One region of the Fictibacillus sp. UD genome, then DNA from elsewhere that is predicted to be linked to it. Evidence: predicted binding sites of a transcription regulator. Region 1 holds the regulator's gene; the other holds the start of a gene.
What was found. The regulator LexA, encoded in region 1, represses DNA repair genes until DNA is damaged. The targets are predictions, from matches to a motif close to CGAACATATGTTCG.
Positions count from the first base shown of each region.

Region 2: a site for LexA is predicted at 7,557-7,570, ahead of addB (helicase-exonuclease AddAB subunit AddB). Genes of this name have one in related genera too.

Region 1 is NZ_JARUHH010000003.1:299,608-310,994, forward strand. Features, by position in the region: gene P8610_RS07755 (ABC transporter transmembrane domain-containing protein) at 1-1,382, opposite strand, end outside; gene mnmH (tRNA 2-selenouridine(34) synthase MnmH) at 1,492-2,538, opposite strand; gene P8610_RS07765 (YneF family protein) at 2,625-2,843, opposite strand; gene sirA (sporulation inhibitor of replication protein SirA) at 2,922-3,362, opposite strand; gene tkt (transketolase) at 3,513-5,516, opposite strand; gene P8610_RS07780 (HesB/YadR/YfhF family protein) at 5,689-5,973, opposite strand; gene P8610_RS07785 (DUF896 domain-containing protein) at 6,079-6,318, opposite strand; gene P8610_RS07790 (YneB family resolvase-like protein) at 6,379-7,023, opposite strand; gene yneA (cell division suppressor protein YneA) at 7,044-7,310, opposite strand; gene lexA (transcriptional repressor LexA) at 7,470-8,084, shown strand; gene P8610_RS07805 (DUF2642 domain-containing protein) at 8,236-8,484, shown strand; gene P8610_RS07810 (hypothetical protein) at 8,599-9,078, opposite strand; gene P8610_RS07815 (hypothetical protein) at 9,309-9,638, shown strand; gene P8610_RS07820 (sugar transferase) at 9,650-10,273, shown strand; gene P8610_RS07825 (YveK family protein) at 10,329-10,964, shown strand; gene P8610_RS07830 (oligosaccharide flippase family protein) at 10,991-11,387, shown strand, end outside.
Region 2 is NZ_JARUHH010000012.1:71,836-83,222, reverse strand. Features, by position in the region: gene P8610_RS16005 (MDR family MFS transporter) at 1-91, opposite strand, end outside; gene P8610_RS16000 (MarR family winged helix-turn-helix transcriptional regulator) at 163-600, opposite strand; gene P8610_RS15995 (N-acetylmuramoyl-L-alanine amidase) at 922-1,578, shown strand; gene P8610_RS15990 (DUF2243 domain-containing protein) at 1,575-1,937, opposite strand; gene P8610_RS15985 (STAS domain-containing protein) at 2,069-2,899, shown strand; gene P8610_RS15980 (hypothetical protein) at 3,221-3,580, shown strand; gene P8610_RS15975 (serine/threonine protein kinase) at 3,677-4,324, shown strand; cyclic di-GMP riboswitch class I at 4,403-4,491, shown strand; gene P8610_RS15970 (GGDEF domain-containing protein) at 4,811-5,755, shown strand; gene P8610_RS15965 (GGDEF domain-containing protein) at 5,846-6,919, shown strand; gene P8610_RS15960 (hypothetical protein) at 6,908-7,051, opposite strand; gene addB (helicase-exonuclease AddAB subunit AddB) at 7,589-11,092, shown strand; gene addA (helicase-exonuclease AddAB subunit AddA) at 11,089-11,387, shown strand, end outside.

The sequences.
Region 1 (11,387 bases):
TAGCCATACTTGAATTGAGAGATATCTTTATGAATGGAAGCGAGCTCTGCAGCTTCTTTCACTTCTGAAAAAGGCGAGTCAATTTTGGCAAAAGCTATATTTTCAACAATGGTCGCCGAAAACAAAAAGTGATCTTGTGGAACATAACCGATTGCTCCTCTTAATGCATGCAACTTGTAATCACTAATGTCATGGCCATCTATTAAAATATCACCATGATTTAAGTTATATTCACGCAGCAATAACTTACAAAGACTAGTTTTTCCGCTCCCTGTCTTTCCGACAATCCCCAGTGTTTGCCCTCGTTTTAACGTAAAAGTAATCTCCTCTAGTACAGGTGAACTTTCAGCGTAAGAGAACTCTTTCAACTGATAAGAGATATCACCATGTGGACTGGATTCAATTGTGCCCGAGTCCTCGATTTCTTCTTTTACAGCAAGCAGTGATTCAACTCGGTCATATGACGCTCTTCCCCGTTCAACAATATTAAACAACCATCCGAAAGCCAGCATCGGCCATATTAACAATCCGAGATAACTCGTGAATGAAATGAGCTCTCCGATTGTTAGTTCATTTCGAGTGACGAGAATAGAACCATAGCTTACAGCCAAGAAGAATGATAAACCGATAATTAGCGATATTGTTGGATCGAATAAAGAATCGATCCGTGCAACCGCCATATTCTTCTTAACTGCATCTTTTGAAAGATCTTCAAAACTTTTAATATCATCTGTTTCCTGACCAAATGCCTTAATTACTCTAGTTCCAGAAATACTCTCTTGCACTTTATCATTCAAAGTGGAGAATGCTTCTTGAGCACTATGAAACCGTTTATGGAGCATCGTTCCATATTTGTTAGTAGCCCACGCCATAATCGGTAAAGGCAACAAACTAACAAGTGTCAGTTTCCAGCTGATCGTTGTGGCCATAGCGATTAGTGTAAATCCACCCATCATTAATGAATCAACTAGTGTTAAAACACCATCCCCAGCTGTTTGCTGAATCGCTTGAAGGTCATTTGTAGAATGAGCCATCAAGTCCCCCACACGCCGTTTATGATAAAAAGCTTGAGATTTCTTTGTGAAATGCTCATATAACCGGTTTCTTAAAAGCATCGCAAGTTTTACTGCAGCACCAAAGATCAAAATTCTCCATATGTAGCGCAGGACATATATTCCGATAGCGATACCGATGAGAAGCCCACCATATTGCCACAATAGCCCTTCAGTTATCGTTTTTCTCTCTATATGATCGACGATGAGTCCAACAACTTTCGGAGGTACTAGTAAACCTAATGAAACGAAGGCGAGCATGATAATACCGCCTATATAACGCCATTTCTCCTGTTTGAAATACCACATTAACTGCAGAAAAACTTTCAACACCTGTTCCCCCTTGTAAGCAAATCAAAAACAAGTATAGTTTACCAATATATGAAAATTCCGAAAAGGAAAAAGTTTCACAAAAAAAGACCCTCTAAATGGGTCTTCTTTATAGGATTAGACGTTTTATTTGTTCTTTTACTTTTATATAAATCTCTTCAAACGAATCTCCATATAATTTTACACATTCACTCTCATACTTTTGTTCGGCGAATTCGTATTTCGGATCGTAATAGTTTTCTAACAATAAAGATACCACTTTTTCATAATTTTGATTTTGAAGACGATGCTGCAAATCCTCCATAACAGGTAATGGTATTCTTTTAGATAGCTTATTTACAGCCTCAACAATCTCATCTTTATGCAGAAGTGGCTTGTACACATTACAAATAAAATGAACTCTTAAGTGAAACGGAATCTCAACATGAATACGTGTCCCGCTGTATTTTCCTTCTAAAAGAAAATCTGGAACAACAACTCTTCCTATTCTTTTGCTTTCTGATTCGATGATAAGCGATTGTGATGTTTCTAATTCTTTGAGGCGTTCAAAAAGATTTGATTCAAACTTTTTCTGCGAAGAAGGCTGTTCACCTATTCTTCCAAAGATCGATCCTTTATGCCCAGCCATTTCTTCTAAATTTATGACCGGGTATCCCTCACTTTGCAATTGTTCTAAAATTTTCGTTTTCATCGTGCCAGTGTGGCCTTCAAGTACGATTATCTTTCGAGGAGTCTTTATAAATCTTTCAAAAAAGGATTCGATCTGTTTTCTATACGAACGAATTCCGCCTTCAAGCTGTAAACATTGAATTCCAATCATGTTCATCGTTTGAGCGATGCTTTTGGAGCGTAAACCGCCTCTTGCACAGTAGATTACCGCTTTTTTATCTGGGTTTTTCTTCTTTTCTGTTTTTATCTTTTGAAAAAGAGCAGGCAGCTTTGGACCAACAACTTCAAGTCCACGCTCTATCGCTGCCTCTTTGCTCTCTTGCTTATAGAGCGTTCCAATTTCTGCTCTTTGTTCATTTGTAAATATACTAAGGTTAATAGCTCCTGGAAGATGATATTCTTCATATTCTTTTGGAGACCTTACATCAAAAAGCAAATATTTATCTAAATCCAAGTCATTAATGGAAATCGTCTCTAAATTGTTCACGGCCATCATCCTTTAGTTGCTGCTATCAATAGCTATAGTAGAACGAAAACAAGCACCCGATTCATATCAGGGTGCTTGTACAACACTTACTTCATTTGCTTGTTCATAGCCTGCATCATTTGGTTAATTTTCTTTTGAGAAGGCTTTTGACCCATCTGCATCATCATCACACGCAACATATTTTCATTAATCGGTGGATTTTTTTGTAAATAACTCATCATATACTTGCGGGCAATAAAAAATCCGATCGCAACACCTGCAATCAGTGAAAGTGCACACACAAGGATTATCATACCAGTACCCATTGTTAAAACTTCCTCCTTCATGTTGTCTAGAACTAGTTTACTACAAGTTTACCATCACATACAAGATTTGATAGAGATTTAAGTGGCATATACCATATTCAATTTAAAGGGAGAGAGCCATCCGTATTTTCTTTCTCCATAATCCATAGCTAAAAAATAGGATTCGTAATGACGCAAAGCCTCAAAAATGATGGTTTCCGCTTCGAAATTTCCGATGCTGTATAGATGTATGTATTGATCAGACAGTTCCAGGTGTACAGTACTATCTTTGCATGACAAAGAGTAGGTTTCTCCTTCTACTCTCCAATCGTGCGTACCGCTCAAGCTTTCCCAAAAATGCTTCTCTATTTGAGACACTGCTAATAATGTTGTAATGTAACTCACCTGTTTTTGCAAAATCGTTTTAGAGATTCCTGTTGATCGCTGTTCTTCAAAAAATAATTGAAACAGTTTATTTTCTTTACCATAGTAGGAATGAGCAACTTCTTTTGTTATTAAATAAATAAAAAATTCTCTCATGAATAAGCTCCTTTCCGACTGCTTTCTTGAAAGTATATCCAAAAGTTTAAGAAAAGCTTGTCTAAAAAGGAGAGTAAAAAGCAACTATTTTTGTCGAAACAGAAAGAAAAGAAGGTTTCCACATAGAAAACCTTCTTTCAAAATAAGCAATTATTGATTTAACATATTTTTTACGCGTTTTACAACATTTTCAGGAGTAAAACCGAATTCTTTTTGAATCACTTCTCCAGGAGCTGATGCACCAAACGTATCAATCGTTAATGTTTCTCCGTCTAGACCAACATATTTATGCCAGCCAAGTGAAGCTCCCATTTCAATCGCCAAACGCTTCGTAACATGCTTTGGAAGAACAGATTCTTTATATTGATTATCTTGCTTGTCAAAGCTTTCCCAAGAAGGCATGGATACGACAGAAGCCGAAATTCCTTCTTTTTTCAGAAGTTCTTGTGCCGCAACTGCAATACTCACTTCTGATCCTGCAGAAAGTAAAAGCACATCTGCTTCTGAATCAGCTGGTGAAACTACATAAGCACCACGCTTAACGCCTTCATAAGCCTTTTCTTTCGTATTAGCCAAAATCGGAAGATCATGACGGCTAAGCACTAAAGCAGTAGGCTTATCATTGCTTTCTAATGCCACTTTCCAAGCTGCATTTGACTCATATCCATCTGCTGGACGAATTAAGTTAAGGTTAGGCATAGCTCTAAGTGATGCAAGCTGTTCAACTGGTTCGTGTGTTGGCCCATCCTCACCAACCATTACGCTGTCATGTGTTAAAACGTAAGTAACCGGAAGTCCCATTAGAGCAGATAAACGAATAGCAGGTCTTACATAATCAGAGAACACGAAGAATGTTCCGCCGAATACATTCAAACCTCCATGAAGTGCCATACCGTTTAGTGCAGCCCCCATAGCAAATTCACGAACACCGAACCAGATGTTGCGTCCGCTGTAGTCATTGCGGCTGAAATTGGCTTCTCCTTCAATTAGCGTTTTATTGGAGCCAGCTAAGTCAGCAGATCCACCGAAAAGTGATGGTACACTTTTAGCTAAAACGTTAATCGCTTTACCCGAAGATGAACGAGTTGCGATTGCTTTATCGAACTCAGGAAGATCTTTATCCCAGTTTTCTGGCAAGTTGCCTTTGATTGATTGCTCTAGCTCTTCAGCTAATTCTGGATATGCTTCTTTATAAGCTTTAAATTGCTTATTCCATTCTTCTTCTTTTGATTGTCCTTCACTTTTTAACTGCTCAAAGTGAGATTTAACTTCTTCAGGAACGTGGAAATCTTGTTCGAACGTCCATTTGTAAGCTTCTTTCGTTAATAAAATCTCGTCTTTACCAAGTGGTGCACCGTGAGAAGCTGATTTACCTGACTTATTCGGTGAACCATGACCGATAATGGTTTTCACTTCGATCAGTGTTGGTTTGTTTAATTCTTCACGAGCTTCTGCTAATGCTTTTTCAATCTCTTCTAAATTTGTTCCATCTTCCACATAAAGGACCTGCCATCCATATGCTTCAAATCTTTGTTTAACACTTTCAGAGAATGAATGATGAAGATCGCCATCTAACGAGATATCGTTTGAATCGTAGAGTACGATCATTCTGCCTAATGCAAGATGACCTGCTAAAGAAGCAGCTTCAGCTGAAACACCCTCCATTAGATCACCGTCACCACAAATGGAGTAAGTATAGTGATCGATAACTTCGTGTCCATCACGGTTATATTTTGCTGCTAAGTGACGCTCTGCCATAGCCATACCAACAGCCATTGCAATACCTTGACCAAGTGGGCCTGTAGTTGCTTCAACTCCAACAGTGTGACCGAATTCCGGATGCCCTGGAGTCTTGCTTCCCCATTGTCTAAAATTCTTAAGGTCATCAATTGTTAATCCATATCCACTTAAGTGAAGAAGACTGTACAATAGCATAGAACCGTGTCCTGCTGATAAAACAAAACGATCACGGTTGAACCATTCAGGATTTGCTGGATTGTGGTTCATAAACTTCGCCCAAAGGCTATAGGCCATTGGAGCAGCACCCATAGGCATACCTGGATGTCCTGAGTTAGCCTTTTCAATACTATCAATAGATAGTGTTCTTATCGTATTAATTGCTAATTCATCAATATTACGTGACAAAAAAATCATCCCTTCATATGTACTAAACAGTTTTGACTTTCATAATAAACGTTCATGTCCATTTAGACAAGATAAACACTTTATAAGCTATTGTTATTTTACCATTCCCCTATGAAAACATACAAAAACCGCCTGATACTTTCCAACATTCTTGTTGTTGTAGTACAGACGGTTTCAAGTTTTATGCGATTCCTGGGATATGACAAGAAAAGTAATCCGTTTGCTCATCGTAATCAAGTTCCATATTTTCAACAAACCATTTTTCTTCAGATCGAACAAAAAAACGAAGGCCATCAACTTCTTGGATATAATCGTTTTCTTCAGGAACTGCAGGTGTCACACCGAGTGAAAAACCTCCTGAGTCTCCACTTCCTGCATATTTCACAAAGAGTCTCAAACCCTCTTTAGCCTCTAATTTAATATCCTTATACAGATTAGCAGCTGCACTTGTAATTGAAAAAGTCAAAATATTCTCCCCTTTCAAAGTTGTTATATAACAGTATATACTAATATGTATAGATTGCAACAGAAAAAAATGCCTATTTACAGTTAAGTAAATAGGCATTCTATATTATTGTTTAAGGTTCTTTTTATTATCTTTACTTCTTTTTAATTTTTCAGGTGTTACATCATCACCGTTAGGGTCTACAAAAGTCATACCGTGCAGATCTTGAACGAAAGACTTGCGGAAGACTTGTAAATACTCTTCTCTTAACTTTTTTTGTTCTGCTTTTTCTGCTGATGTCAATTCCGTTTGTTTTGACTTTCTAGACAGTTCATTTATTCTTTGCATTTTATCTTTTGATAACATGATTAAAAACTCCTTTTGCAGCATTCTTCATTCTATCCTACAGCAGTATGAAAGGAATTTCTAGTTATCTGTATTTTCCATGTGTTCTTTGTATCTTCTATGTACGGTGGCTTTTGATACATTGAAACCTAATCCTTTTAGCGTTAATGCTATGTCATGAAAAGTCAGTTTCATGTTCTTTAAGCGAACAATTTCAGAAATTGGCACTTCTTTTTTGTCTCGCCCGCCACTTGTGTTGTTACTTAAATTCCTCTGCGGTTTATAACCATCTTTAACCGCTTTTCTCATGCCGCGCCTTATTTTCATATTGTGAAGCTTACGTTGATACTCTTCCACAGTGGAGACGATCTCCAGCACCATTTCATCTGCTTCAGTCAACGTGTATTCTCCGTTATTGGACAGTGTATAAACTTTAATATTGTATTTCATTAACTGATGGAGAATAGCCATCTTTGCCTTTCCTCTTCCTAGCCGAGTATCATCTTGAATGAGAAGGCAGTTAAATTCACCGTCTCTTGCCAAATCAAGCACGTTTAATAATTCTTCGCGATCAAGCGAATATCCGCTTGCCCTCTCACTAAAACATGCTATTACTTCAAAACCAAATTGTTTTGCTAACTTTTTTAATTCAGCTTCCTGTCTTTCAATAGATGTGAGTTGTTCTTCTTTTTCAGTACTTACTCTACAGTATATAATAGCTTTCATTTGCCCAAAACCCGCTTTGTCTATTTATTTACTGGTATGATTACTTTCTGCCCTGGAAATACAGCTGACGCATTTACGCTGTTCTTCTTTTCGACCCATTGTATAAACTCCCAGTTGGAATAATGGTGTTTGGCGTTATATTCTTCGGAAAGACTCCAAAGTGAATCTCCCTCTTGTATGGTTACTTCAATATATTGAGCTTCTTGTGATGCAAGATTTGATAACGTAAAAAATATACCACCTAACAACCCTAAAAATACAATAACATGCATTGTCCCTTGTTTCATTGTGATATCCCCTTCCAACAAACGTTTGTTCGCATCTTATGATATTATAATAACTGGAACGTTTGTTCGGTGTCAACTAATTTTTCGAACTTATGTTTGTATCTCTTTATTCCCCATGCTATACTTTTTATAGATAAAAAATTCGGTGAGGTGCTTAAAATGACTAAGTTATCCAGACGACAATTGGATATCCTGGCTTTCATAAAAGAGGAAGTTTCACAAAAAGGATATCCCCCTTCCGTTCGAGAAATTGGGGAAGCGGTAGGTCTTGCTTCAAGCTCTACAGTTCACGGACATTTAGCTAGACTTGAAAAAAAAGGGCTTATTCGCAGAGATCCAACAAAACCTAGAGCGATTGAAGTATTAGGCCTTGAAGACAATATTCCTTCCGTTCGTTCAGTCTCTATCCCTGTAATCGGTAAAGTAACAGCGGGGCTTCCAATAAGTGCGATCGAGAACGTAGAAGAATATTTTCCATTGCCTGAACATGTTGTAGGTGACGAGAATGTGTTTATGCTGTCTGTAGTCGGAGACAGTATGATTGAAGCAGGTATTTTCAATAAGGACTTAGTTGTTGTAAAACAACAGCCTACTGCCAATAACGGAGATATCATCGTAGCTATGACTGATGAAGACGAAGCAACGGTAAAACGGTTCTTTAAAGAAAGTAATCACATTCGTCTGCAGCCAGAGAATTCCTCAATGGAGCCGATTATACTGCAAAGCTGTACGATACTAGGTAAAGTAATCGGAGTATATAGAAGTATTCACTAAATTAAATTGATTAAAATTTAAAAAGAGACATATAAAAGAGAAGCCGCTTAACGTTATGCGGCTTCTCTATTTTATGTTATCACCATTTCTCCCTCTCCTCCCTCTTTATGTATGCATATGCTGTATGGATACCCATACAGGAGGAATAAAAATGTACTATAACCCTTATGATCAGACAAGGAACCAAAATCTGAACACTCAGTATTTGACGTTAGTAGATCCCTTCGTTGTAAATCGACTGCGATCAGTAGTAGGTAAAGATCTAGTAGTAGAAACAACTAAAGATACGATTAGAGGCGTTCTTGTCGAAGTACAGCCTGATCACATTGCATTAAGTGCTGGAGGCGACTCTACTTTTTTTGTTCGAATTCAACAAATTGTTTCTATAATGCCTGTTTAATAAAATACCACACCCCTGAAAAAAATTGTCAGGGGTGTGGTATTTTATACACGCTCATATAAGGGGTGCTTCTGTCCTTTGTCTTATTGCTTTTAAGGCTAAGTTGTCTTGGGTTTATTCCCCTTTACCATCAGCTTTAGTTTCAGCTTTAGTATCAGCGTCCTTGGACTGATTCTTCATCCCGATCCTTTCCTGCAGTTCAGTAAGATCAATACGCAACGAGTGGATTTGATCAGTATGTTTGAGGTTCTTCTCTTGCAATTCCTGAATATACTTTTGCAATCCCTTTTGTATCTCCTGATGACTGACAAGGACATCTGTCAAAGATAATTGTTTGTTATCAGATCTCTTTATCCATGTATCTTCAACCAAAATGCCTTGCTCATGAAAGTACTGATACGATTCCGTCAAGTTTTCCCACTCAGAATCGGTTAATTGTAAAGGATATGTCACCCGATCTGCAAGAGAACCAGGTGTTATGTTATTAATGTCCAGACTTTCCGAAAGTCTTTGATTCTCACTAGCTCCTTTCCAAATGACCAGACATAAGATGACTGCTAATACAATGACGCTTATCCACCGAATGATGTTCATGCAATCCCTCCTCGCTATGATATATGAACAAAGAACTTGTTGCGTGTAACTATTCATTCACACTTTATCTATCGGGTCATATACAAAAGGTGTAGGTGGTGACATATGCTCAATTTGCTAAAAGGAGCATATGGAAGTCGCGTTCCGGAGTAGTTTAGGTGTCTGTTGTCTAATCTGGGGTCATATTTGTTCATCTGCGAAATGAACCCATATAGGATGGAGGTTATTCGATGAAAGCATCGGTATTTGCATCTCATCTAGATGATGAAGTTTTAGGAGTAGGCGGTGCCAATATCAACCACTTAAAAGCAAAAGATATCTACGTGTTCGTAGTCATTGAAGGCTCTTCCACAGAATGGGAAACGCAGGCACAGAACCGGTTTATTCCAAACGTCAATCTCGAAATCACGAATCAACTGAAAAAAAAGCAGAAGGCGATCTCCCATTATCAATTCGATTTACGTCCCTACACCGCTGCCTCCTGGGGGAATCTTATTGGTGTGGAAGTTGCTGAACCTTTTATGCCTATAAGAGATGTAAACAGGAAATCATCGAAATGAACAACCAGCAGCTGAAACGTTTAATGGATGTTATAGGATCTTTTATACTTCTCGTGATTCTCGGACCTTTGCTTCTACTGGCATCGATTGGTGTCCGTTTAAAGCTTGGTCCCCCTGTTCTATATACACAGTGGCGTCCGGGACTTTATGAAAAACCATTCCTCCTTTATAAACTCAGGACCATGAAATCGATCACAGGAGTTGACGGAGAACTTCTCCCAGACAAGGAACGGCTCACTCCTTATGGAAAATGGCTTCGGAAGTTCAGCATTGATGAAATCCCTCAGTTGTATAACGTTTTGAAGGGTGACATGAGTCTTGTAGGTCCTAGACCATTATTGTTGGAATATCTTCCTTTGTACACAACGAACCAGCGTAAAAGGCATAATGTTAAACCAGGATTGACGGGATGGGCCCAAGTGAACGGACGAAACCAAAACTCTTGGGATCAAACCTTTGCTTTAGACCTGTGGTATGTCCATAACCAATCTCTTTGGCTCGATATAAAGATTCTTATAAAAACCATCCCGATAGCATTAAAGTCAAAAGGAATCAACCATCCCGGCCATGTCACGCGAGATCAGTTTAAGGGGCATAAAAAGTGTAAGGATCCCAAAAAACACCCCTTCGAATGAAGAATTTACAGCGTGATTTAGTTAAGTTACTTATTTTCAGAAAGGGAGAGAATCTATGAATAAAGGTTCATTAAGTTTATGGGGTTTCTTAGCCGTTATTTGGGAAAGAGGTTGGATCATCGTTCTGTTTACTTTAATTTCTGTTTTAGTCAGTGCTTTAGTTTCTTATTATGCCCTCACACCTATCTATGAAGCTAAAGTAGACGTTCTGATCAGTGGAACTGAGAAAAACTCGGAAGAAGAGAACATTGGATTAAATACCACCATTGACGAATCGATAAAGCTAGTACCTACCTATCAGGATATCGTCCTTAGCCCTCTCATTCTGAAATACGCCCAATCCGAACTGAATACTACCAATAATAAAAACATCATTATCAAAAAAGAAGATGTGAAGATAGTCACAAAAAACGATTCTCAAGTATTCAGTATTATTGTTTATCACGAAGACCCACAAATAGGTAAGCAAATTGCAGATGCCCTAGCTAAGGCATTCAATCACAATATCGATTCGCTCATGAATCTGAGCCAATCCAACGTGAAATTGTTGAGCGATGCGACTGTATCCCAAGATCCTGTGAAACCTAATCCGATCTTAATTATGGGAATTACTTTTATCACTTCTCTCATCGTTTCTGTATGGATCACGCTCCTTATACACAACGTCAAACGTATTAGAACTTCTGTTTAGCGATTGGACATTGAAGGAGAACGCTTATGTATCTCATTAAAGATAGTTACGTACTCTTTTTGACTTCAGCTCTTTCAGCGTTAATCGCTTTCTTATCTGGGATCTGGCTACGTAACATTCTCGGTCCTGAAGAATATGGAATGTGGCTAGTTTTCTCGCTGGTCTTGACCTATGGATATGTTATGCATTTAGGTATTCTAGACAGCTTCAACCGTGACATACCACTCCTTACGGGCCAAAAAAAACATGAACAAGTAGCCCATATACGGAACGTCGTCTTTTCCTGGATGGCTTTGTCTGGCGTGTTATCTATAGTGGCCGTGGTTATAGTTTTATTTATGCACATGCCACTGGCAACAAAAATATTTGCGGTGATTGCGCTCCTGTTAATCCCTATTCAAAATATGACCCTTTACCACAATG
Region 2 (11,387 bases), on a different contig from region 1:
CAACGATTGTTTGGTTTAAAGCAGCAAACAGCATAGCCGCCATGATGGAAAGCATAATAATGACTTTCCGTCGCATTTCTAGATGTTCCATTTATATTCCTCCTATTCATGTGATAAATAGTTAATAAAGTGAAGTAATTTCAAAAAGCAAAACTGCTTTAATTAATCCAGCAGTTTTGTTGAAGAAGCTATCATGCGTTTCATGTCTTCATCTGTCAGGTTAGCAAACTTTTTTTCTAAATACTTATTTTTAATTTCATCCATTTTTTTAGCGATTTCTTTACCGTCTTCTGTAATTTCCAGATATACGATTCTGCGGTCTGAATCTGAACGAACACGCTGAATATAGTTTTTTACAACAAGGCGGTCTGTAACTGCGGTAATATGGCTTGACGATACCTTTAATTCATTGGCAATTTCAGATGCCATTAAAGGACTCTGGTTATATAGAGTCTGCAGTACAGCAAATTCGTTGCTTGGAATATAATCCGAATACACTTCGTTCAGACCTTTTCGTAACGTACGGAAAAGTCTTCGTAAACTCATTTCAAGTTCGCGTTCTAATTCATTTCTACCTTGGGATTGCCCTCTATTCTCCATTTTAACACCCTTGCTTTTTGTTTCTTCTATTAGTATATGATAATTTATATTTAATAAGAAAGAAAGTAAAAGGTTTGAGGGGAAGTTAATGATGAAGAATTCAACGTTGTTTTTTGTGCTTTTAGGATTTGGTTTTTTAATCGGAATTGCCTATTGGGTTTGGGCGATTACAACGCAGTCACAACCTGGGGGAATGTAAAAAGGGCTGTTATATCTTACGTTTAATTGGAAAATAACCAAAAAATAAAGAGCCGCTTATGGCTCTTTTTTTGTGTTTAAAAACATTTATAAAGTAGGTGTAAAATTTCTGGAGGTGTAAAGATGAAAGAAAAATACAAAATTACTAATCAATTTATTAAAAATGAATGGAAGCAGCGTCCAGGCGGGAATCGCATTCCTAAATATGCTGTAGCTCATGATACAGGTAACGCTGGTTCAACAGCTCGGCAAAACTATAACTATTTCAATAGCAAGCACTTAGAAGCATCTGCCCATGTTTTCATTGATGATAAACAAATTCTTGTAATCATTCCGTTGAATGAAAAAGCATGGCACGTACGTTCTGATGTCTCTGATGCAAACGAATGGGGAATAGGGGTCGAACTTTGCTACGGTGGTGCCATTCAATTTCAAGAAGCATACAAACGGTATGTTTGGTTTTTTGCTTACTTATGCGAGTTGTATCAATGGGACCCTGACCGTCATATTAAAGGCCACTTTCAACTGGACCCAAAACGGCGAACAGATCCGTTGAATTGTTTTCATCAATATAATAAGACGTTTCCTTACTTTATTGAGGATATAAAATATGAACAAAAGAAACGAACCGTCAATACAGAAGCATTTAATGAGACCATAACATCATCCGGAAAGCTTTTTAAAGTGCAAATCGGGGCATTCTCTTCTCGGGAAAACGCAGAAAAGCTTGCATTGAAAGCGAAAGCAGCGGGGTTTTCTGTTCATATTGATTACATTTAAACCACTATTTTCTCTTTTTTCCACGTGTAGTACACAAGTGCGATTCCGATCAAAACAAACAGAGATTCAAGAAGATTTGCTTCAGGACCGCTGGTAATACGATGTAATTGAAACACCCAGTGAAACAAGATGTTATCTACCGTTAAAAACAAGCCGATCGCAGCTAAAAATCCATGAAAAAACGATGTGCTGTAGCGTTTGAAGATATACAACAGAATCAGAAATAAAATGAAAACTCCTAAAAATACTGCTCCAATTCGTTCGCCTGCTGTCACAGCTTTAAGCTCCCAGGCAAAAGCTCTAATGGACCAGTGAGACATAACAAATAGACCGAATAAAAAGCCGAACCAAATCTTCATAGCAGCTCCTTTCTAAGCTTCAACAATTTACGACATATTTTTTTGAAAATAGGTTTCATATCCATTTAATAATGGTATATAAGTAGGAGGTATGCAATAATTTTTTGTTTATATAGGGGGATATAGATAAAATGGAGCGCCAATTGAAAGAATTGGGGAAAAAGATCATTGATTGTAAATATGATCTGGCGAAGAAGATTGATGAGGTTAAAGTTCAGCATGGAGAAAATCCGCCCGTTCTAACAGATTTTGTGAAAGAACTTCGTGGAGAATTATTCACATATTTTGGAGAAGCATTATATGAAGATTTTAAAACCAGCGAAGAACGGTTTATCAAGTGGGGAAGGAAGAATGGCGAACTTGCGGTTCAGTATGAAGTGCCATTAGATACCGCACTAAACAGTACGAGATTTTATCGGATCGTGCTGTGGGACTTTATCCGAAACGAGATTAACAATGAAAAGTTTTCAGTGGACACTGTTTTAAAAGCTGCGTCAATCATTGATCCGTTTTTAGATGAAACCGTTCATGCTTTTAGTGTAGCCTATGTAGAAAACAATAACAGAGTACTCGGATTGGCAAGAGAAGCCATTGAAGAACTCTCTGTTCCAGTAGTTAGACTGACGAGATCCGTTGCTGTTCTTCCTCTTGTTGGAACGATTGATACTCACCGATCTAAGTTAATTATGGAAACATCACTTCAGAAATGTATGGAACTAGAAGTTGAGCATCTGTTTATCGATCTGTCTGGAGTACCAGTCATCGATACGATGGTAGCTCATAACTTATTTAAAGTGATTAATTCACTTAAGCTCCTCGGTGTAAAAGTTACGTTAAGCGGTATGCGTCCTGAATTAGCGCAAACGGTCGTATCATTGGGGATCAGTTTCGAAGGGTTTTCCATTGCGGGTAACTTGTATCAAGAGCTAGAGGCGATGGGAATCGGTCTTCAAACCAAATAGAAATCCAAAATACCTATCTTTTTTAGATAGGTATTTTTTTCTTGTATAAAAAGAACGTTTGTTCGCATATAATAAATAAAAAAGGAGGTTGCTTCATGACTAGCATGTTTTTAAGATGCATCCAGGAAAGGACTGCGGTGGAGATGATTTACCTTTCGCGAAAAGGGGATATTTCTCACCGAATGATCATTCCATACTCACTTCACGGAAACATAATTAAGGGCTACTGTTCAGTTAGAAAAGAAATCCGAACTTTTCACATAAGAAATATATTATCTGTACAATTTCGTTTTTCGCCTTCTTAAGATTGGAGGAATTGTCGTGCAATACGGAAGCGAAGAAGAGCGTTCGCTCATTGAGAAATTTGTGATGTATCCGATTTTACTCACAGTGTTTAATCGGGACCTGCAAATTATTAACGGCTCTCCATTAAAGTTGAGGCAGCCATATGTCGCATTAATCGAACAGATTATGAATCAAATTAGTAAAGATCTATATGATGTTAGAGTTGAACTCCGAAAAAGAAGAATAAAGGTGATGGATGGCAGGCGTGAAGCAGATATTACTGAATACGAGATCTTCATTAGAGGGTACCGTGAAATCATGAGATTCCCGAACGTTCATTTGAAGAACAAAGCCGAAACGCTTATGCTCTCCTATCTTCATGTAACAGCGGAATAAGCCAGAATGCATTCAGGTTTCCTTTTTCATGCCAACTGTATACAATGAATGCAGAAACATATGATGATAGTAGACCATTAGAAATTGAGGATCCGAATGGAACATTTTATTCAGCTTGCCAGACAATTGAACAGAGAAATCATGATTGAGAGCCAAAGTCCGTTTGATCCGGTATGTCCGGTAAATACACCACATCCTTGGCAGATGCTAGGCTGCGGTAATTACGCGGCTGTTTTTTTACATCCAGAATATCCTGATTATGTCGTGAAAATTTATGGCAGGGACGAACACGGGCTGCTGGATGAGAAGAAAGTATACGAACGTTTAGGCGATCATCCCGGGTTTTCTGTTTGTTATTACACGGAAAGTAGGTTCTTGATTTTAAAACGAATCCAAGGTATTACGCTTTATGACTGTGTGCATAAAGGAATTAAAATACCTGAGCATGTGATTTTTGATATTGATCAAGCCTTAAGTTATGCAACGGAAAAGGGATTGCAGCCTAGCGATGTACATGGGAAAAATGTGATGATTTCGGGTAATAGAGGAATTATTGTGGATGTATCTGATTTTTATAAAAAGGAAGATTGCCGCAAATGGAAAGACTTACGGAAAGCGTATTTTAAGTTTTACAAAAAGACACTTTACCATTTTCCTGTAAAAATTCCTTATTTTGTTTTAAATGTTGTACGGGTAGGGTATAGGTACTATAGGATGTTAAAAATTTCTAAAGACTACAAATGATAGGATAAAATACCTATATAAAATACTGGCTAAAATTACCTATATAGTATATAATATCTATAAATCAATAGAAACCTTTGTTATTAAGGGCAAACCAGTTGAAAAGCTGGGACGCAAAGCTATGGGCCTAAAGTATGGTAGACATGCAATGGCAGCCGGTTGCCAAAGGGAAGCGGACTAATGTTTCGATAGCTGTTGGATCTGGGAGGTATATTCTTAAGAGATGTGTATTTATTGTAAATACATGACCACTTAGGAACAAAACTGACAAAGAGATTCAATGTCTATCAACATTGTATTAATGCTTGAGAGGCGAGAAGGTCGAGGAAGTGAAGTTCAGAGGAGCGGAATGTATACGAATACATGAGCACCGGATGAACAAAACTGACAAAGAGATTCGATGTCTATCAACTTTAATTAAAGCCATTCCCTTTTTGGGTAATGGCTTTTTGTATGTAATTTTTCAGGATTTGAGGGGTTGCAGAAATGGAAAACTTCCAACTAGACTTGCGCACACTCAAAAGAAACTTGTTTTCAAAATTTATGGAGTCTATTCCAACCATGATACATACTCACAAAGAGCATCTCGGACAATATGATGACTTTCATACGTTTCTGAACGGTTTTGTTGAGCAATACGAAAAAATATTAGTGAAGTTTTTACGGGGAATCGTTCATGCGGTTTTTTTGCCGGAAAAACGTTTTGAATTATTTTTAAAACAAGCTGAACAAAAGGCTTTTCGGTCTGGTATTCATTTTTTAAGACATCAGCGTATTCCGCATCAGACACTTGCTTGCTTTACTAATAGCATCAGTGAATCTGTTCTGCAGCAAGTAAAAAAAGAAGCAAAAAATGAATCGCATGTTGTTCAACTTTTTATGTTGGACAGATGGAACCGTATATCACATCGATCAGTTACGGGATTCTTAAGCGGTTTTTCAGCAGAGCAATTTAAAGATTTGAAAGAAATAAGTATTCGTGACCCGTTGACCAACCTTTATAACCGTCGCTACTTCTATGACTGTTTGGAAAAAGAGCTAAAGAAAGCGCACAAACTTAAACTGCCGTTAACACTCGTTATGTTTGATATTAATAACTTTAAACTGATAAACGATGAGTATGGGCATCTTGCTGGAGATGAGATCCTTCAGCAGATCGCTGAGCTTTCAAAACGCTTAAAATTGTTTTCCGGATTTAGATTTGGAGGAGATGAATTTGTATTTCTTCTACCGGGAATTTCAGAAGCGGAAGCGTATATCCTTGTTGAAAAGATAGAGAGTCAATTGATGAATTGGAACAATTCAATTTCACTCGCTTACGGTGCAATAGAACTTCTTGCAGATGCATGTGAAAACATTGATTATTATCTTCAACTGGCTGACGAACGAATGTATACGAACAAACGAGAAGTGAAAACGTGCGAAACGTAAGAATAATATGATGAAAATTGATTTATGTAAAATACAGGAACCGCGTGCTAAGATTTCCTAATATAGCATAGCGTGAAGGAAGATGACTACATGAGAGAATGGTTTGTAATAACGGAACACCGGTCTGAAAACATATCTTCTTTATTGCGATGGTTCTTTTTAGTTCTTTGCATCCCCATTTTTTACTATCCTCCTATTTCAAATGTATTGAACTATGAAACAGATACGTTTCCATTGCTATTGGCGATTGGAATACTATATATGACCTCAACGCAAATCGTATTACATAAATGCCATGAAAAATCCGTGTACTACCGATTTTTTACAAGGGGTGGCATTGTTTTTGACTATATAGCTTATGCTTGGCTCATGCAGCTATCTGGAGGAGCAGAAAGTCCGTTTGTTTCAGTCGGTTATTTAATTGTCATTCATGCAGCTCTTTATTGGAGATTGAAGGGAGCTTTCCTTTTAGGAGCAGCAATTTTTAGTACCCTGATGTTCTTTTTTATAACAGAGAGTGGCTATCAGGACACTATGGCTTCCTTTGAATTTTTTATGAAGAGTTGTTTCTTGTGGCTGATTGCATTATATGGCGGTATCATCGCATCTAAAGAAAGACAGCACTATCTTGAGAAAAACATGTATCAGCTTCAATCCGAACAAGACTATTTAACAGGGTTGCTTAACCACAGAAAGTTTCAAGAAGATGTATTAGAAAAAACAAAACAAAATAAGCCCTTCACTCTTGTGCTTTGTGACATTGACCGATTCAAAAATTTTAACGATCAGCATGGCCACTTGATAGGGGATGAAGTGCTAAAGCTCGTGGGATCAACATTTAAACGGTATATCTCTTTAAAAGACGGTGAAGCTTATCGGTATGGCGGCGAAGAATTTGCGTGGATCTTACATACAGCTAGCAAACATGAAGTGAAAAAGATGATTGAATCCATCAACAGCCACTTAAAGCGATTTCCTTATACCATCGGAAACGAACCGTTACCAGTAACATTGAGTTATGGTATAGCTATTTATAAAACGGGTGAAAAGCCTGCCGAAATGATCCAAAGAGCCGATATGCTTTTATATGAAGCAAAGTCATCAGGAAGAAACACGTTAAAACTGGATACCATCAAAATGGAGGAAAATCAGCTAATGATGTAGCGGTTTTCCTTTTTTATTACGTTTCACTCCTAAAGGATTGTTACTATGAAAGATAGCAAAGAAGCAGTTGATTTCCGTTTCAGGTGCTTGCTTTCCGCGGGGCAGGCGGTGAGCCACATTCGTATGTTTCACATTATGTGTCTCACCTGTCTAGTTGCAGTGGCTAGCCCCTCGAGGTCAAAAGTTAAATGGTCCAGAAGGCAAAGTGCGCCTTACTAGCCCATTCACCTTTTGCTTTTCGGCGCTGAACTTTTTGAACTGCCTGCTTGTCCCGTAGAAGTCGGCAACATTAAGCTACAACCAACTTATGAACTTCCAACTAACAATCCTAAAAAAAGCGCACTAAATATTGTTGCTCAAGACATCACTGACAAGTTGATTGTAGTGTAAGACGCGAGACTCCTGGGGAATCAGTGTGACAGGTGAGACACCTAAGGGCGCATAGCGCCGAGGTGGCTCACCGCGCACCCCCCGGAAAGCGAGCGTCTGAAACGGAGATCAACCACTTCCAGAGCAACTATGTATACACAAAAAAACATTTCTTTTAAGAAAGCTATCCTTTAAATACCAGCTGTAAGTACTCGTTTTTGAGGATACGAGCCTTTGCCGTCCTACTAGATTATGAGATAATAGAATCAGAATATATGTACGGAACAGGGGATGAACAAAATGAGTTTGCAATATATATTGGGACGATCCGGCAGCGGAAAGTCCCACTCTGTCTTTATGGAGATTCAAAGAAAACTTAAAGAGAATCCATCCGGAAATCCAATCATCTATCTCGTGCCAGATCAGATGACCTTTCAATCAGAATACAAGCTTTCATCCACCCATGGATTATCAGGCATGATGCGTGCGCAAGTGTTTAGTTTTTCGAGACTTGCATGGCGTGTTCTTGGTGAGACCGGGGGCATGACAAGAATGCATATCACCTCAACAGGCATAAGAATGATGCTTCGGAAAATTATTGAACACAAAAGAGAAGAACTGAAAATATTTAAAAAAGCATCAGAACAAAGCGGATTTTACGAACTGCTTGAGCTCATGACAACAGAGCTGAAACGTTATTGTGTGAGTTCAGAAGACCTTACGTGGAACGCGGAAACGCTCACTTCCCTAGGTCAAAAAGAGAATAACAAGAAGGTGCTTCAAGACAAACTTTCAGATCTCAGCATCATCTCAAGTGCACTTGAACAAGCACTCGCTGGCAAATATCTTGATTCTGAAGACTATTTAAGACTGCTTCAAGAGAAGCTTCCTTATGCTGAGAGTATTAAGAATAGCGAAATTTACATAGATGGATTTCATTCTTTTACACCTCAAGAGCTCGAAGTTGTGGCAGGTTTAATGGCACATGCAAAAAAAGTCACGATTGCACTTACAACAGATGAATCCATTCAACTAGATACAGATCCGCATGAACTAGACACATTTCACATGACAAAAAAGACGATTGGAGTTCTCGCTGAGCAAGCGAAAGAACTCAATGTGGAAATGGAAGAACCGATCTTCCTTCGCGAAAATCCTAAATTCTCTTCTCGGGCGATTGCTCACATTGAAGAGCAATATGACAGGAGACCTGCTGTTCAATCATCGGACTTTGATGGGATTCATGTTGCAGCTGCTGTAAATGTAAGATCAGAAGTAGAAGGTACAGCAAGAAAGATTGTGGAGCTTGTAAGAGATCATGGATATAGATATCGTGATGTAGCCGTTACAGTCCGAAACGCTGGAAGCTATCAGACACTTATTGAGACCGTTTTTTCAGACTATGGAATTCCTGTTTTCCTGGATCAAAAAAAGTCCATGCTTCATCATCCGCTCATTGAACTCATTCGTTCCTCTTTAGATGTTGTTTTAAAGAATTGGCGGTATGAAGCCGTTTTTCGTGCGGTTAAAACAGATATGCTCTATCCGCTTGATGAGATCAGAAAAACAACCTCTGAGATGAGAAGGTGTATGGACGAACTCGAAAACTATGTATTAGCGCTCGGCATTCAAGGCAAGAGATGGACAGATCCTAAGCCTTGGAAATATAAAAGATTTAGAGGATTTGAGTCAGAAGACTTCGGTAAAACAAGCCGCGACGACGAAAAAGAACAACTGATCAATGATTTGCGGGACATGATTGTGTCTCCTCTAAGTCGTCTATCAAAAGGCCTTTCAAACAGCAGAAGTGTTATCGATTATTGTAAAACCCTTTATCAGTATTTAGAAGATCTTCATGTCCCCATGAAACTTGAGCGCTTAAGACTGCAAGCAGAGTCTTCAGGGAAACTTAGGGCAGCATCTGAACATGGCCAGGTTTGGAACGAAGTGTTAGGTCTGCTTGATGAAATGGTAGAACTTACGGGTGAAGAAGAACTGTCAAAAGATACATGGATGCAGATGCTTGAAACGGGGCTTGAAAGCATGAAGTTTGCCCTTGTTCCGCCATCATTAGATCAAGTTTTAGTTGGAACGATGGAGAGATCAAGATTTACCGACGTAAAAGTTAATTTCGTACTTGGTGTAAACGATGGTGTGATTCCTCTTAAGCCAAAGGACGATGGTTTGTTATCAGAAGACGAAAGAGAAGCGCTTGAACGAAATGGAGTTGTTCTTGCGCCGACATCACGAAGGAAACTGCTCGATGAACAATTTATGATTTATCTTGCGTTAACAAATGGCAGTGATCATTTGTTTGTTTCGTATGCACTGGCAGATGAGGAGGGCAAGACACTCCAGCCATCAATGGTTATTCAGCGGCTGCGTGATCTTTTTCCGAAGTTAAAGGAAGAGCTTTATCAAAATGAACCAGTTCATAACGAGGATATTGATTTTGTGCAGCATCCTGTAAAGAGCATCTCCTTTTTAAGCACACAGCTGAGAGAATGGAAAAAAGGGTATCCGATCTCAACCGTTTGGTGGGATGTTTACAACTGGATTATTACAAATGACCAATACGGCCATTATGCGAAAAGAGCTTTATCAAGTCTGTTTTATTTTAACCGAGAAGCACCATTAAGCTCTTCAGTATCACAGGATCTGTATGGTGAAAAGATCTTGACGAGTATTTCAAGGATGGAGCTTTTTCAGTCTTGTCCGTTTTCACAGTTTATGTCGTATGGATTAAAACTAAGAGAACGTCAAATGTACAAACTCGAAGCACCAGATATTGGGCAACTGTTTCATGCTGCGTTAAAACAGATGAATGATGCCCTTCAGCAAAGAAGAGTTTCTTGGGGCGATCTTTCAAAAGGTGATTGTTACAGGCTGGCAGGAGATATTGTAGAACTGCTCGCACCGCAGCTTCAGCATGAGATTCTTTTAAGTTCGAACCGTCATCTTTATATAAAAAAGAAGCTGAAAGAAGTCGTTGGAAAGGCTTCGCACATTTTAAGCCAGCATGCAAAAGCGAGTGGTTTTACTCCTGCTGGTCTTGAACTGGCATTCGGAGCTGGCGGAACATTGCCACCGCTGATTTATAAGTTACCGAACGGAACAACGATGGAAGTGATTGGACGCATTGACCGTGTCGACACAGCAAAAAGCTCTAAAGGACTTCTTATGCGTGTTATTGATTACAAATCGAGTTCAACAGGACTGAACTTAGCTGAGCTGTATCATGGAATCGCACTGCAGATGTTAACGTATCTCGATGTAGCTGTAACACATTCGCAAAATTGGCTTGGCGAAGAATCCGTGCCGGCAGGTGTTTTGTACTTCCATGTTCATAATCCGATCCTAAATGAAAAGAAGCTTCTAAGTGTGGAAGAGATTGAAAAAGAAGTGCTGAAGAAATTTAAGATGAAAGGTCTTGTACTTGCAGAGCAAGAAGCCGTTCACCTTATGGACAGTACGATGGAGGACCGATCTTCCATCATCCCTGTAGCTTTAACACAAAAAGGATTTCACAAATCGCATTCTTCCGTTGCTACAGCCGACCATTTTCATACGATGAGAAAGCATGCCAGGAAAATGGCAGTGAATAGCGGCGCAGGCATCACAAGCGGTGTTATTGATATCTCGCCATATGAAATGAAGAAAAAAACACCTTGTACATTTTGTTCGTATAAACCTGTCTGTCAGTTTGATCAGACACTTGAAGAAAATCAATATCGAGAGCTTCGACCTGAAAAAGATGAAGTTATCTTAGAAAAAATGCAAGAGGAAGGAGGAAACCTCAATTGAAAACATTAATTCCTAAACCTGAAGGTGCCACGTGGACGGATGAACAGTGGCAAGCGATTCAAGCAAGAGGCGAAAATGTACTTGTTGCTGCAGCGGCAGGATCTGGTAAAACAGCAGTTCTCGTAGAACGCATCATTACGATGATCCGCGAAAAGACTGCAGATGTTGATAGACTGCTTATTGTTACGTTTACAAACGCAGCAGCAGCTGAAATGAGAAAACGGATAGGGGAAGCAATTGATAAAGAATTGTCACAAAACCCTTCTTCTCTTCATTTAAGAAGACAGCTGAATCT